DNA from 4 places in the Aliirhizobium cellulosilyticum genome. Region 3 is predicted to be linked to each of the others. Evidence: predicted binding sites of a transcription regulator. Region 3 holds the regulator's gene; each other region holds the start of a gene.
What was found. The regulator PhoB, encoded in region 3, activates phosphate uptake and scavenging genes when phosphate is short. The targets are predictions, from matches to a motif close to TGTCATNNANCTGTCAT.
Positions count from the first base shown of each region.

Region 1 (3,810 bases), on a different contig from region 3:
ATGAGTCGTCAACGCCGTCATTGTCGGTGACCATGAAGGCCTTGCCGGACTTGTCGAAGGCAAAGCCTTCCAGCTTGTCGAGAACGTAGCCGTTGGTGGCGTTCTTCAGGTCCGGAAGGAAGTCATGGACCTCTTCCTTGGCAACGAGCTGCAGTTCACCGCCGATCTTGGCAGGCTTCATGTCCTTGAGCGAAACGCGGTAGAGCTTCTTCAGCTTGGCGGCGTCGCCGATCAAGTTGTCGCGTTCGACGATATAGAGATGGTCGCCATTGGCGGTGATTTCCGAGAGACCGACCCAGCCCTTTTCAGCCTTTTCGAGCGGATAACGGACGGCTGCCCATTCCTTCGACTTCGGCTTGTAGGAAAGAAGCTTCACCTGGCCCTTGGGATCATCCTTCCATTCGCGCTGGATTGCCATCCAGAGCGTCAGGTCGTCACCGGAACCGGTCGTGGTGACGCCTTCGAGACCGTAACGGCTTTCGCCGGCCAGAAGTTCGGCAGGCAGGCCGATCTCGGCCTTGATCTCGCCCTTGGCATTGACGTTGTAGATACCGTGACCGACCAGCTTGTCGCTATCGCCTTCCGATGCCAGCCAGAAGCCGCCCTTGCCATCGAGTGCGATGCCTTCGATATCGAGCTTCTGCGCCGGCTGGCCGTTGCGGGTGATGCGGACGACATTGGTGATCTCGGCCGGCTTGCTTGTCGTGTCGATGGTGAAGATCGACGGCTGTATGGCATAAACGGAATCGTTCACCGCATAGAGGATGCCGTCCTTCTCGGCGTCACCAACGAGACCCGACAGCGCGCCCCAACCGATCAGCTTCCCATCGACATCCTTGGAAACGATGGTCGGATAGGCCTTCTTGCCTTCGGCAAGCTCATAGATCATCACATGCGAGCGGGGACCTCCGTCTTCGCCGAGATCGGCTTCATTTGCGGATGCAAGCAGGTTGCGGCCCGGAATGGCGACAGCGCCTTCAGGCGATACGCCCGACGGCAGAAGCTGCACGAGCTCCGGCTCGCCACCGGTATCCTTGTAGACCGCAATCATCGAACCGCGCTCCGAGAGCACGAAGAAATACTGCTGGCCATTGAAGATCGCGGCTTCCATGCCTTCCGGCTCGATGCCCTTGTTCTTGGCGCGCTTTTCCGGGAAATGACCGTGGCGGGCAATCTCGTGCTCGAGCGTCATGCCCGCATCGTAGAGAACCTTCCCGGTACGGTCGAAGATGGTGAAGCCGCGCGAACCGCCCTTGTAATCGCCTTCATTGGCGATGACGAGGCGATCAGTGCCGAGCCACTTGACGGCGTCAGGCTCGCGCGGAACAGCGGTCAGCTTGCCCGAAAAATTCAGCGAACCATCGGTCTTGGCATCGACGCCTTCGAGATCAACCGTACCGGCGGAGAAGTGGCTGGTGACCTTGGCTGTCTTGCTGTCGATGATGATGACGTGGTTGTTTTCCTGCAACGTCAGGGCGATCTCGCCATTGGCGTTGATGTTGACGAATTCCGGCTCCGGATCTTCCGGGGCGACTGTTGCAAGTCCGGTCACGCCAACGCGCTTGATGCTGTCGCAGGCAGGAACGCCGTTTTTCAGCGAGACGATCAGAAGTTCGCCTGCCGGAAGTTGCGGCAGTGCACCGTCGTTCAGGTCTTCGTCACGCTGGTTTTCGATGGCGATGGCGGCAAATGTGCCATCAGGCGCCACGACGACAGAATCCGGCTGACCGCCGAGATCACAGGTCGTTTCAAGTTTTTTCGAAGCGATATCGATGATGCCCAGTTGGCCGGCAGGCTTCGTCAAGTCTTCGGTCTTGTCGATGGTGATGAGTGCCTTCGGACCGGCTGCAGCAACCGAGTTCGGTTCGCCATCGATGGCGATGGATCCACCTGCCTTCGGGGCCTTGGCGTCAGTGATGTCGATGAAGCCGATCGTGCCTCCCGGCGCGTCGGAATAGATCAGCGTGTTGCCATCCGCAGTCGCGGTGATGATTTCCGACGATGTCGCCTTGTCCTCGCCCTTGGGCAGGTTCTGGGCAACCGGGAAAGAGGCGATACGGTTAAAGACCTGCTCCGCACTAGCGGGAGCAGCAACCGAGGCAAAAAGGATTGCCGTCAAGGCGGCGCGTGTCGAGAATGTCATGAAAAGCCCTCCGTGAAACCACAGGTGGGCTTTTGGGCCAGATGCGTGACACGATAATGACAGCTTCATCATCATGAGTTGCGTTATCGACTGATTGAGCCAACCGCACTCAACGCATGAAAAAAGGCCGGGCAAGGCCGGCCTTCGATATCGTGTAACCGGCAATGAGGCAGATCACTTTTTCTTGGCGTTGTAAGCCTTGATGGCTTCCGAAACTTCACCTTCAGCATGGGCAGCGTTGTCAAAGCCATTCAGTTCGACAGACTTGCGGCCCGCCGGGAGCTGCTTGTAGACGCGGAAGAAAGCCTGGAGGCGTTCCTGCTCGATCTGCGGCAGATCGGTGATTTCCTTGATGTTATCGTAGGTCGGGTCGATCTTGCTGGTCGGTACGGCAACAATCTTGTCATCGACCTCGCCGCCATCGATCATCTTCAGAACACCGATCGGGCGAACCTTGATGATGGCGCCCGGAACGACTGGCTCGCGGGTGTAGACGATGGCGTCGAGCGGATCGTTGTCGCCACCGAGCGAAGAGGTGATCGAGCCGTAGTTGCCCGGATAAACGACCGGCATGGACTGGTAGCGGTCAACCACGACATGGCCGGTCTTGGCGTCGATCTCGTATTTGGTGAAGCTGCCCTGCGGGATCTCGATGGCGACGGCGAATTCCTTGCCGTCATCGGTTTTCTGCGGATAGTCGAGATAGGAAACGTATTCGGCAGAAGCTACGCCCGCGGTAACGAGAAACGCGGCGGCAGTCAGAAGCAATTTCATGGCAGGCCCTTTTCATGATGAGACGTCCCACCTAAGCGAGCTCTGTGACAACGCCGTGACAGATTCCCGTCTACAAAGTTTACCTCTCATACTGAAAAGGCCCGGCATAAACCGGGCCTCGTCCATCGCGAGCATTCCTTAAAAAATCGGCTCAGAACTTGACCGTATAGTTGCTGCGCAGCCAGACGGTCGGGTCCTGCCCCTTGGTCGTGGCGTTGACCATGAAGGAAGCGACCCCCTTGCCGAGATCAAATTCGGCGCCGAGACCGCCACGAGCCCAGAACTGCTGCAGATCCTGACCTTCGAGACTGAAGTCGCTGATCCCGGTCAACGTGCCGCTCGTAGCCGTCGCGCGGTTTTCGAACTGGTAGTCAAGCTCGGCCTTGGCCAGCAGACGGACAGTGTCGTTCAGCGGGCGAACGAAATCCGCACCGAGACGGGCGATCGTCGAATGATCGCTGCTGCCGTCGAACTCGACCGGGAAGGAGCCGCCGGTTTCCGTATAGGCGTCAACCCTGGTATGCGCATAGGAAAGGCCGACATAGGGGGTGATCGCCGTATCGTCGATCGTCACCGCATTCAGCCAGTCGAAGCGGATCTTTGCGCCCCAGGTTTCAGCATTGGTGTCGCCTTCGGAATAATCGGTGACGGCACCGTTCAGATAACCGCGGTTGCTGTCGACACTGCTGCGTCCCCAATAACCGCCAACCGTCGCGTAAACGTTATTGCCGAGATCGGCAGAGACTTCCGGTGACAGGTAGAAGCCGCGCTGGCGCACGTCGCCACCGGCATCCAGATCCTGGTCGGTATAGGTTCCACCAACTGCGAAGCGGGCTGTGACGCCATCGGCGATACCGTAACCAAAACCAAATTCACCGAGAGCAAGGCCGCCA
Region 1 is NZ_JACIGW010000005.1:147,374-151,183, forward strand. It holds gene GGE33_RS19960 (esterase-like activity of phytase family protein) at 1-2,143, opposite strand, end outside; gene GGE33_RS19965 (inorganic diphosphatase) at 2,318-2,917, opposite strand; gene GGE33_RS19970 (autotransporter domain-containing protein) at 3,069-3,810, opposite strand, start outside.
Region 1: a site for PhoB is predicted at 2,189-2,205, ahead of GGE33_RS19960 (esterase-like activity of phytase family protein). Genes of this name have one in related genera too.

Region 2 (3,810 bases), on a different contig from region 3:
CTGGCACCCAGGTGACGATCGGCCCGGTTATCGAGAACGGTTTCTACTACGACTTCAAGCGCGTCCACCCGGACAGCCGCGAAGACTGGCCCTTCACGCCCGAAGATCTGCCGAAGATCGAAAAGAAGATGAAGGAGATCATTCAGAAGAATGCCGCCTTCACCAAGGAGATCTGGTCGCGCGAAAAGGCGAAGGACGTGTTTGCCGACAAGGGCGAGGCCTACAAGGTCGAGCTGGTCGACATGATCCCGGAAGGCCAGGAGCTGAAGATCTACAATCAGGGCGGCTGGTTCGACCTCTGCCGTGGTCCGCACATGGCCTCGACTGGCCAGATCGGCACTGCCTTCAAGCTGATGAAGGTTGCCGGCGCATACTGGCGCGGCGATTCCACCAAGCCCATGCTGACGCGCATCTACGGTACGGCCTGGGCGACCCAGGAAGAACTGGACCAGTATCTCCACGTTCTCGCCGAAGCCGAAAAGCGCGATCACCGCAAGCTCGGCCGCGAAATGGATCTCTTCCATTTCCAGGAAGAAGGTCCGGGCGTGGTGTTCTGGCACGGCAAGGGCTGGCGCATGTTCCAGACGCTGACGGCCTATATGCGCCGCCGTCTGGCCGGCACCTATGAAGAGGTCAATGCACCGCAGGTGCTTGACGCCTCGCTTTGGGAAACCTCGGGTCACTGGGGCTGGTACCAGGAAAACATGTTCGCGGTAAAATCCGCCTACGCCTTCACTCACCCGAAGGACGAGGAGGCGGATAACCGCGTCTTCGCGCTGAAGCCGATGAACTGCCCGGGTCACGTGCAGATCTTCAAGCATGGTCTGAAGTCTTACCGCGAACTGCCGATCCGTCTTGCGGAATTCGGTCTCGTGCATCGCTACGAAGCTTCGGGCGCGCTTCACGGCCTGATGCGCGTGCGCGGCTTCACGCAGGACGATGCGCACGTCTTCTGCACCGACGAACAGCTGGCGGCGGAATGCCTGCGCATCAACGCGCTGATCCTGTCGGTCTATGAAGATTTCGGCTTCGAGGAAGTCGTCGTCAAACTGTCCATGCGTCCTGAAAAGCGCGTCGGCACCGACGCTCTGTGGGATCGCGCCGAAAGCGTGATGACGGATGTGTTGAAGACGATCGAGGAACAGTCGGGCGGCCGCATCAAAACCGGCATCCTGCCGGGCGAGGGCGCGTTCTACGGTCCGAAGTTCGAATATACGCTGAAGGACGCGATTGGCCGTGAATGGCAGTGCGGCACGACGCAGGTCGACTTCAACCTGCCGGAACGTTTCGGCGCCTTCTATATCGACCAGAACTCGGAAAAGACGCAGCCGGTGATGATCCACCGCGCCATCTGCGGCTCGATGGAACGTTTCCTCGGCATCCTGATCGAAAACTTCGCGGGCCATATGCCGCTGTGGTTCGCGCCGACGCAGGTCGTCGTTGCAACCATCACGTCTGATGCCGACGACTACGGTCGCGAGGTTGCGGAAGCGCTGCGCGAGGCCGGCCTGCAGGTCGAAACCGACTTCCGCAACGAAAAGATCAACTACAAGGTCCGAGAGCATTCAGTTGCCAAGGTTCCGGTGATCATCGTCTGCGGCCGTCAGGAAGCAGAGCAGCGTTCGGTCAACATCCGTCGCCTCGGCTCGCAAGCGCAGACGGCCATGTCGCTCGACGAGGCACTTGCCTCGCTGGTCGATGAAGCTACGCCGCCGGACGTCAAGCGCCGCAAGGCTGCCAAGGTCAAGGCTGCCTGATCTTTGAAACATCGACAGCGCCCGTCATGCACGGGCGCTGTCAGAATATTGTCATCGGACTGAAATATTATAAGCTCGTGATGAATGGGCGGAGCTTCCGCGGAGACAGAATGCGCTTCAAGGAACTCTCTTACGCCAACGAGCGCGATCCGCGCCTCAAGCGTTGGTTTATCCGCTCCATCGAGGGACTATCCGGCCGCGACCGTTATGCCCGCCTCTATGACATCTGGCGCAAGGACATCGTCGGCAAGACCGATCGCGTGTTCGGCAAGATGCTCGATCTCATCGATGTCGAACTCGACGTGCAGGGGGAGTGGCTGCCTGTTGTCGAGCACGGGCGTCCGCTCGTCATCGTCGCCAACCATCCGTTCGGCATCGGCGACGGAATTGCTGTTCTGGCCATGGCCGAACAGCTTGGCCGACCGTTCCGTGTCCTGATCAATGACGAACTGCTGAAGGTGCCGGAAATGGCGCCCTATTCGCTGCCTGTCTCCTTCGAGGAAACGAAGGAAGCGCTGGCGATCAACATGCAGACCCGCCACGAAGCGCTGAAGCTTCTGAAGGAAGGCGTGACGATCATCATCTTTCCAGCCGGCGGCGTCGCCACCGCGAAGAAGGGTTTCGGCATGGCGCAGGATCTTCCCTGGAAGATTTTTGCGGCAAAGCTGGTGCAGACCGCCAAGGCCAATGTCGTGCCGATCTATTTCGAAGGCCAGAACGGCCCGCTCTTCCACATTGCGAGCAAGCTGTCGCTGACGCTCAGGCTGTCATTGCTGATCCGCGAGTTCAAGCGGCTTTCCGGCAGCTCGATCCGGGCGCGTGTCGGGGCGATGATGACCTGGGAAGAACTTTCCAGCATCAAGGAACGCAAGGACCTGCTGACGGTGCTCCATGACGCGGTGTTTTCGATGCGTCCGGTCAAGCGCTCGCGTCTGGCTAGGTTTCAGGAGAAAAGGCAGGCTGCGCAAGAAGCGATTCGCAAGGAAGCGGCCTGATTTCTCAATCCAGGTCCGTCTGGATCCATCTGGGCGAATGATGAATGTCGATCGTCTGCAGGCGTCCGGGGCCGAGATTTTCGAACCTGTGCGGAATGCCCGCCGGGCCGAGAACTGCTTCTCCCGCGCCAGCCTCGATCACGTCGTCACCGACAAAGAACCTCGCTCTCCCGGCGATGACGATGAAGGTTTCGTCATAGGGGTGGACATGCAGCTTCGGCCCCTGTCCGGGCGTATCATTGCCATAGGCGAGAACGGTAACCGGACCGTTGATCACTTCGCCGTGCAACGAACCGCGCCACGCGCCCTCTGCCTTGGGATCGAAAACCATGCCTTTGGCGGGCGGTCTGCCATCGGGCATGACGGTGTCAGGATCGAAGTCTCTGCGGATCATCACGTCTCTCCCTGGCGTCAGACTAGGTGCATGAACTAGGTGTCGTCAAACGTGACAAGCGCGTCAGTAGAAATGTACCTTCTTAAGGTCGACTTCGTATGGATCCATTATGAACGGGCTCCCGTCCTCTTTGTAGATTTCGAGTTCGGATATTCTACCATTCGTCACATGCAGTGCCAGTCTGACTAATCTTGCCATGCGAATGGGGCTCCAACCATCTGAAGTGCCATCATCATAGAAGCCTTCAACGGGTATGAAGTCGTTTGCGCGCGGCGACGGGGCATCATTGTCCTTCACGTCAGCCAGAGGCCCGTCAGTGCTAAGCTTCAGGCTTCCTTTCTGGTCGATGGACATCACTTGCAGCGACGCCATCTGCTGGAGAATTTCTGCCTTTCCTTGAAAATCGCCCCGCAGCAGATGCATCAAAAGTGCGCGTTCGTTCGGTTTTGTTGCTCTCCAGCCGTCAGGTTGATCGAACATGTCGCCGTCTCCTACATCACGGAGGTTTTAAGCCACTGGGAAAAACTAGGCTCCAGAGAGAGTCTTCAAGAATAAAATCGATCAGCGGCGATGCATTGCGCTGTAGTGTAAATGTTCAAGATTGGACCGGTCAGAGGGAGGCGACGATCAGTCGCCTAAACTCAATCCTGCGGTTCGACCGCTG
Region 2 is NZ_JACIGW010000001.1:1,288,013-1,291,822, forward strand. It holds gene thrS (threonine--tRNA ligase) at 1-1,757, shown strand, start outside; gene GGE33_RS06105 (1-acyl-sn-glycerol-3-phosphate acyltransferase) at 1,868-2,752, shown strand; gene GGE33_RS06110 (cupin domain-containing protein) at 2,757-3,146, opposite strand; gene GGE33_RS06115 (hypothetical protein) at 3,210-3,626, opposite strand; gene GGE33_RS06120 (hypothetical protein) at 3,788-3,810, opposite strand, start outside.
Region 2: a site for PhoB is predicted at 1,807-1,823, ahead of GGE33_RS06105 (1-acyl-sn-glycerol-3-phosphate acyltransferase). Genes of this name have one in related genera too.

Region 3 (3,810 bases):
GATGACGCTTCCGACGATCATCATCGCCACCCGCGCTGCATTGAAGGCGGTTCCGCCATCGATCCGTGCGGCGGCTCTCGGCCTCGGCGCCTCGAAGATGCAGACCATCTTCCATCACGTCCTGCCGCTTGCCATGCCGGGCATCCTGACCGGTACGATCATCGGCCTGGCGCATGCTCTCGGCGAAACCGCACCGCTGCTCCTGATCGGCATGGTCGCCTTCGTCGCCAACTATCCGACGACGCCGATGGATCCGTCGACAGCACTGCCGGTGCAGATCTACATGTGGGCAAACGAGGCGGAACGCGCCTTCGTCGAAAGAACTTCGGGAGCGATCATCATCCTGCTCCTGTTCCTCGTGGTCATGAATGTTGGTGCAATTCTGTTGCGTCGGCGCTTCGAACGCCGTTGGTAGGAGATCGACACAATGAATATGTTGTCAGAAGCAGCAGTTGAGAAGGCGCTGGACAAGAAGATGAATGAAGTCGCGTACAAGATGATTGGCAAGGACGTATCAGTCTATTACGGCGAGAAGCGCGCGCTTTTCGACGTGAACCTGAATGTCCGCGAAAACACGGTGACGGCGCTGATCGGCCCCTCGGGTTGCGGCAAGTCGACCTTCCTGCGCACGCTCAACCGCATGAACGACACGATCGAGGGCTGCCGCGTCACCGGCAAGATCACCCTTGATGAAGATGATATCTACGACAAGGAAATCGATGTCGTGGAACTTCGCGCCCGCGTCGGCATGGTGTTCCAGAAGCCGAACCCGTTCCCGAAGTCGATTTATGAAAACATCGCCTACGGCCCGCGCATCCATGGTCTGGCCCGCAACAAGGCGGATATGGACCAGATCGTCGAAGCCAGCCTTCAGCGCGCCGGCCTCTGGGCGGAAGTCAAGGATCGTCTTCATGAAGGCGGGACCGGTCTCTCCGGTGGTCAGCAGCAGCGTCTCTGCATCGCCCGTGCGGTTGCAGTTTCGCCGGAAGTCATCCTGATGGACGAACCCTGCTCGGCGCTCGACCCGATCGCCACCGCAAAGGTCGAGGAACTGATCCACGAACTGCGCGCCAACTATACGATCGTTATCGTCACCCACTCGATGCAGCAGGCCGCCCGCGTATCCCAGCGTACCGCCATGTTCCACCTTGGCCAGCTGGTCGAAGAGAACGACACGGACAAGATGTTCACCAATCCGGATGACCAGCGCACCCAGGATTACATCATGGGCCGCTTCGGCTGATTGGCCGTTGCCTGTTGCCCGCTGCTACGGATTTTGAGGACAAAGAGATGGTATCAAGTCATATCCTGTCGGCCTACGACGAAGAACTGAAGTATCTGCGCCGCCGCATCTCGGAAATGGGTGGCCTTGCGGAACAGATGTGCGGCGATGCCGTGCGCGCCCTGGTCAATGGTGACTCTGCCCTGGCCCAGAAGGTTATCTCCGACGACGTGATCCTGGATCACGCCGAGCGCGAGATCCAGGACAAGGCGATCGTCACTATCGCCAAGCGTCAGCCGATGGCTGCCGACCTGCGCGAAATCATCGGGACGCTGCGCATCGCAGCCGATCTGGAACGCGTCGGCGATCTCGGCAAGAACACCGCCAAGCGCGTCATTGCGGTTCAGGGCCATGGCGTTCCCCGCAAGCTCGCCCGCGGTCTGGAACACCTCTCCGATCTCGCGGCTGTACAGCTCAAGGAAGTGCTGGATGTCTATGCCAGCCGTTCGGCCGAAAAGGCAGAAGCGATCCGCCTGCGCGACGAAGAAATCGACGCCATGTACACGTCGCTTTTCCGCGAACTCCTGACCTACATGATGGAAGATCCGCGCAACATCACCACCTGCACGCATCTTCTGTTCTGCGCCAAGAACATCGAGCGTATCGGTGACCACGCGACCAACATCGCGGAAACCATCTACTACATGACGACGGGTGCTGTGCCGGAAGGCGAGCGTCCCAAGGACGATACGGCGAACACCGTCGGCGCGATTGCTGACTGATTTTGCCTGTCTGATGGAGTGTATCTAGTATGCAGCCGAGAATTGCGGTCGTGGAAGACGAGGAGGCGCTCAGCGTCCTCCTCCGTTATAATCTCGAAGCCGAAGGCTACGAGGTCGAAACCATTCTGAGAGGTGATGAGGCCGAAATCAGGCTTCAGGAGCGTGCTCCGGATCTTCTGGTTCTCGACTGGATGCTGCCAGGCGTTTCCGGCATCGAATTGTGCCGGCGCCTGCGCATGCGGCCAGAGACCGAGCGCCTGCCGATCATCATGCTGACAGCGCGCGGCGAGGAAAGCGAACGTGTTCGCGGTCTGGCGACCGGTGCCGACGACTATGTCGTCAAGCCGTTCTCGACGCCGGAACTGATGGCGCGTGTCAAGGCGATGTTGCGCCGTGCCAAGCCCGAGGTTCTCTCCAGCGTCTTGAAATGCGGTGATATCGAACTGGATCGCGAGACCCATCGCGTTCATCGCAAGAGCCGTGAAGTACGCCTTGGCCCGACCGAATTCCGTCTCCTGGAATTCCTCATGGTCTCGCCTGGCCGCGTCTTCTCGCGCTCCCAGCTTCTGGATGGCGTCTGGGGCCACGATATCTATGTCGACGAACGCACCGTCGACGTGCATGTCGGCCGCCTGCGCAAGGCGCTGAACTTCTCCAACATGCAGGATGTCATCCGCACCGTTCGCGGTGCCGGCTATTCGATGGAATCCTGATACGCGGGATAGCATCTGGAATGCAGGTTTCTCAGCCCGAGTGCGGTCATCCGCCTCGGGCTGAAGCATTTCAGGCCTTGGCTTCTTCCTGCCACTCAGGCAGCGGAAAGATCCGGTCGTAGGCCAGATTGAAGAAGAACGCATAGACCAGGTAGAACAGGGCGAACGAGATATCCATCACGAGCGCCTGCATCAGGCTCACGCCCAGATACCAAGCGATGAACGGCATGAGCACGATCAGCAGTCCGAGTTCGAACAGCACGGCATGTGCAACGCGCAGCGCCATGGTTTTCTGCGTACCGCCGCGATACGTCTGCATCAGGTGGTCGAAGCCGAGATTGTAGAGATAGTTCCAGCCGGTCGCCAGCGTTGCCGAAACGATCCCGACGACACCGATATGTTCGACCGGTATGCCGAAGACGAAAGAGGCGAGCGGTGTGAAAATCGCAAGCCCGATGATTTCGAAGCTGATTGCGTGACGAATACGGTCGCGTGTCGTGCGCATTTTATACCCCATTGGGTTATCCGGGTCGTCCCGGCATCAATGCCCATTCTGGGGGAGGTCGTCCTCACGCCTTTTCAGATAGGTGTTTGTGGCGCAGGAGGCAAGGCGCAGGCGGGCAAGGCTGCCTTGCAGAACCCGCAGCACGGCAAACAAAAAAGCGGGCCGAAGCCCGCTTGATCGTTGTTTATGGTGCCGAACTTTACGCCCGTGCAGCGCTCGGACGGCGGCGCTCGTTGACCGGCTGGTAGGCGAGCTTCGCATGGTAGGTGCAGTAAGGCGAATTATCCGGGGACTCACAGCCACAGAAGTGGAAATCGTCCGTCAGCGGATCGCCGACGGGCCACTTGCAGGTGCGTTCGGTCAATTCGGTCAGCGCCAGCTTGCGGGAAATCGGCAGGACAACGTTGGAAGCGGGACGGTAGACCAGTTCCTGCGAAGCCTCGAACTCGACCTCTTCCTTGAGCGCGGTTGCGCCGACCGGACGGGCGACCGGGCGTGCTGCCGGACGGGTGGCGAATGTCTGCTGGGGACGGGAAGTAGTTGCTGCTGGGCGCTTTGCCGTACGGTTCGTCGCGATTGTGCCGCCCG
Region 3 is NZ_JACIGW010000002.1:749,352-753,161, reverse strand. It holds gene pstA (phosphate ABC transporter permease PstA) at 1-415, shown strand, start outside; gene pstB (phosphate ABC transporter ATP-binding protein PstB) at 428-1,243, shown strand; gene phoU (phosphate signaling complex protein PhoU) at 1,291-2,004, shown strand; gene phoB (phosphate regulon transcriptional regulator PhoB) at 2,034-2,717, shown strand; gene GGE33_RS12385 (PACE efflux transporter) at 2,788-3,222, opposite strand; gene GGE33_RS12380 (GcrA family cell cycle regulator) at 3,422-3,810, opposite strand, start outside.

Region 4 (3,810 bases), 290 kb from region 3:
GAAGTTCGGGATGTAGAGCGTGTCGGTAATGTAGACCCGGTCGGCCGTATAGTCGTATTTCAGCGATCCGTCGGCATAGGGTGACGGCAGGTCGAACATCGCCCGGAAAATTTCCATCGGGCTGTCCGGCACGAAGCTGCGGATGAAATCGAAGAAATAGGGCAAGCGTTCGAAGAACTTGCCGGCATTCGCGTTATTGGCGAATTGCAGCGAGTAGAAGAGGGCGATGAGAAAAACGCCGATCGAGATCGCGGTGTAGATCCGGCGTGTCCGAAGCTGCTGCCGGTAATGCTGCATCACCATGGATGCGGCAGGGCCGAGCCCGCCAGAGGTATTTTCGCTGATGGTCGCCATGATCCGCGCTCTCGTTTGACGAACGGCGGCACTCATGGAGTACCGCCGTCAGAGGATGGGAAAAAGGATCAGCCGCCGATGACGGACTTACGAGCGTCGACGATCGTCTGGTAGAAGGACGGATCGACCTTGATGTATTCCTTGTTGTCGCCCTGGGTGTAGGACTTGAAGCAATCGTGGTCCTTCTTCGGAAGTTCCATGAAATAGGCTTCGACCTTGGCGCGCATGGCTTCCGGCAGTTTGTTGTTGACCATCAGCGGGCCGTTCGGGATCAGCGGCGACTTCCAGACTTCGACGATATCGTCCATGTCCAGGTTACCCTTGTTGACCATCTGGTGCAGGTTGCCGCCGGTGTAACCGTCTTCCCACTTGCCAACGCCCGAACCGAAGGTCGTGCCGGCATCGAACTTCTTGTCGAGAACGGCAAGAACGAGGTTCTCGTGACCGCCGCCGAAGCCGGTTTCAGAGAAGTATTCCTTCACCGGTGCGCCGATTTCCTTCGGCAGGGCGACGTTCGGGACGAGATAGCCGGAGGTCGAGTCCGGGTCGGCGAAGCCGAGCTTCTTTCCCTTCAGGTCGGCGAGCGTCTTGATGCCTGAATCCTTGCGGGCGACCATGATCGAGTAGTAACCGCTGGAACCGTCCGACTGGGTGTAGGTCAGGATCGGGTCGACAGCCTTCGGGTCCTTGATTGCGATGGCGGCATAGGAGGAGGCGCCCATCGAAGCGATGTCGATCGTGCCGCCGAGCAGGCCCTGGATGACGCCGTTATAGTCCGGCGACGGGAAGATCTGGACTTCCGGAACGCCGGTCGCAGCCTTGAGGCCATCGGCAACACACTGGGTGTTGCGGATCTGGTCGGCTTCGTTTTCCGAGCCGTCGAGACCGATGCGCAGAACCTTGACGTCCTGTGCCATTGCGGAGCCGGCGAGCACGCTGAGTGCAACGGCAGCGAGAAGAGTTTTCTTCAGCATGGTGATCTCCTGTTTCCGGATCATCCGGAGTTGGGTCATGAATGAATGGTTTGCCCTTTACGCGGGCTGTCGATCTGGGTGCGGGTATCAGGCGCTGGCGCTCGCCAGCGAACCGATCCCGCCCGATTGCTGTTCCCGGCTAGCCTGTGCTGCGGGAATGTTGATGCTGGTCGAGGTCATCGTTTCGTCGATGCCGGCGCCATCCTTGTCGGAGCCGTAGATTTCCTGCACGGCAGCCGCCGTGAGTTCAGCTGGAGTGCCGTCGAAGACAACGCTGCCATGAGCCATGCCGATGATCCGCTCGCAATAGCTGCGGGCGGTATCGAGCGTGTGCAGGTTGGTAATGACGGTAATGCCTTCACGCTCGTTGATATCGCGCAGCGCATCCATCACGATCTTGGCGTTGAGCGGATCGAGCGAAGCAATCGGCTCGTCGGCAAGCAGCATCTTCGGCGCCTGCATCAGCGCACGGGCAATCGCCACACGCTGTTGCTGGCCGCCCGAAAGCGTTCCGGCGCGCTGCATCGCGGTCTGTTCGATACCGAGACGTTCGAGCGCCGCAATGGCTGCCAGTCGCTCGTCGTCGGAAAAGATGTTGAGCAGGCTCATGATCGTAGAACGGTGGTTCAGGCGACCGAGCATGACATTGGTCAGCACGTCGAGGCGTGGCACGAGATTGAACTGCTGGAAGATCATCGCGCAGTCACGCTGCCAGTTGCGCAATCCGGCGCCCTTCAGTGAGGACACTTCGACGCTGCCGAAATGGATAGAGCCGGAACTCGGCTCCTGCAGGCGGTTGATCATCCGCAGAAGGGTGGACTTGCCGGCACCGGACCGGCCGATAATGCCGACCATCTGGCCCTGGGGAATCTCTACATTGACGGCATTGACCGCGATACGATCGCCGAAACGTCGAGTGATATTCCTCAGTTCAAACTTCATGTTCTAATGCCTGTCCAATCCCCTGGTGGGGATCGGATTAGACTTGGTTGATGAAGTCTGAATGTCGATTCGATGTCAGTTTGATTACAAGTGTGACGCTTCTGTAACGCTTTCGTTACAACGCATGGCGCGCAAGAAAATCCTCTGCTGAAAGTGTCCTGAAATCTTCGAGTGCGCTGCGTAACTTCTTATGATCCCAATCCCACCAAGCGAGCCGGTCCATTTCTTCTCCGATTTTCTTGGTAAAGCGCTCGCGGATCAGTTTGGCCGGCACACCGCCGACGATGGTGTAAGGCGCGACATCCTTGGAGACGACAGCGCCGGCGCCGATCACCGCGCCATTTCCGACATTCACACCCGGCAGCAGAGTGGCGCCGTGGCCGATCCAGACGTCATGACCGATCGCGATCCGGTGTTCCCGACGCCAGTCGAAGAACTCCTTTTCCATATCCGCGTCATCCCAATAATAGGCGGCGCGATAGGTGAAGTGATGAAGCGTTGCGCGCTGCATGGGATGGTTGGTGGCGTTGATACGCACTGCGGCGGCAATGTTGACGAACTTGCCGATCGTGGCGCACCAGATCGAGCCATCGCGCTCGATATAGGAATAGTCACCAAACTCCACTTCATCCAGGCGGCAGCGCTCGGCCACTTCCGTGTAGCGTCCGAGCGTCGCGTTCGTCACGCTTGCCGTTTCGTGGATATTCGGCGCCTCGGTCAGTTTCCTGCTCATGCCGCAATGGCCTTCCGTGGAGAAAAGGCACTGACGTCGAGAATACGGTCTGCGACTGCCTCGCGCACTTCCTCGTCATGGAAGATACCAAGCATGGCGACGCCCTCTTTCTTCTTCGCGGCGATCATCTCGACCACAACGCGGCGATTGATGGCATCGAGCGAGGCGGTCGGTTCATCCAGAAGCAGGACGCGATGGCTGGTGATGAAACCGCGAGCGATATTGACGCGCTGCTGCTCGCCGCCGGAGAAGGTAGATGGCGGCAGCGACCACAATTCGCGCGGCAGGTTGAGCCTCGAAAGAAGCTCGGCCGCATTCTCTTTCGCAATAGCTGCCTCGACGCCGCGCACGACAAGAGGCTCGGCGACGACATCGATTGCAGCGACGCGCGGCACGGTGCGCAGGAACTGGCTGACATAACCCATCGTATGACGACGCACCTCGATGATCGTGCGCGGGTCGGCGCTGGCGATATCGACGATCCGGTCCTTGTGGTCGACGAGAATCTGGCCGGCATCGACGGCATAGTTGCCGTAGAGCATTTTCAGGATCGAGCTTTTACCGATGCCCGACGGGCCGCCGAGCACGACGCATTCGCCCGAGGCGACGGAAAAGTTCACGTCGTTGACGACCGGAAGCTTGATACCGTCGCGCAGATGCATGGTGAAGCTCTTGAAGACTTCCGAGACGACGAGGGGAGTGGCCATCTGGATCTCCTATACTTGTAGGATCGAGGAAACGAGAAGCTGGGTGTAGGGCTCGCGCGGATCGTCGAGCACCCGGTCTGTCAGTCCGTGTTCGATGACA
Region 4 is NZ_JACIGW010000002.1:1,039,188-1,042,997, reverse strand. It holds gene phnE (phosphonate ABC transporter, permease protein PhnE) at 1-303, opposite strand, end outside; gene phnD (phosphonate ABC transporter substrate-binding protein) at 423-1,328, opposite strand; gene phnC (phosphonate ABC transporter ATP-binding protein) at 1,416-2,270, opposite strand; gene GGE33_RS13825 (DapH/DapD/GlmU-related protein) at 2,386-3,003, opposite strand; gene phnL (phosphonate C-P lyase system protein PhnL) at 3,000-3,710, opposite strand; gene phnK (phosphonate C-P lyase system protein PhnK) at 3,720-3,810, opposite strand, start outside.
Region 4: a site for PhoB is predicted at 2,343-2,359, ahead of phnC (phosphonate ABC transporter ATP-binding protein). Genes of this name have one in related genera too.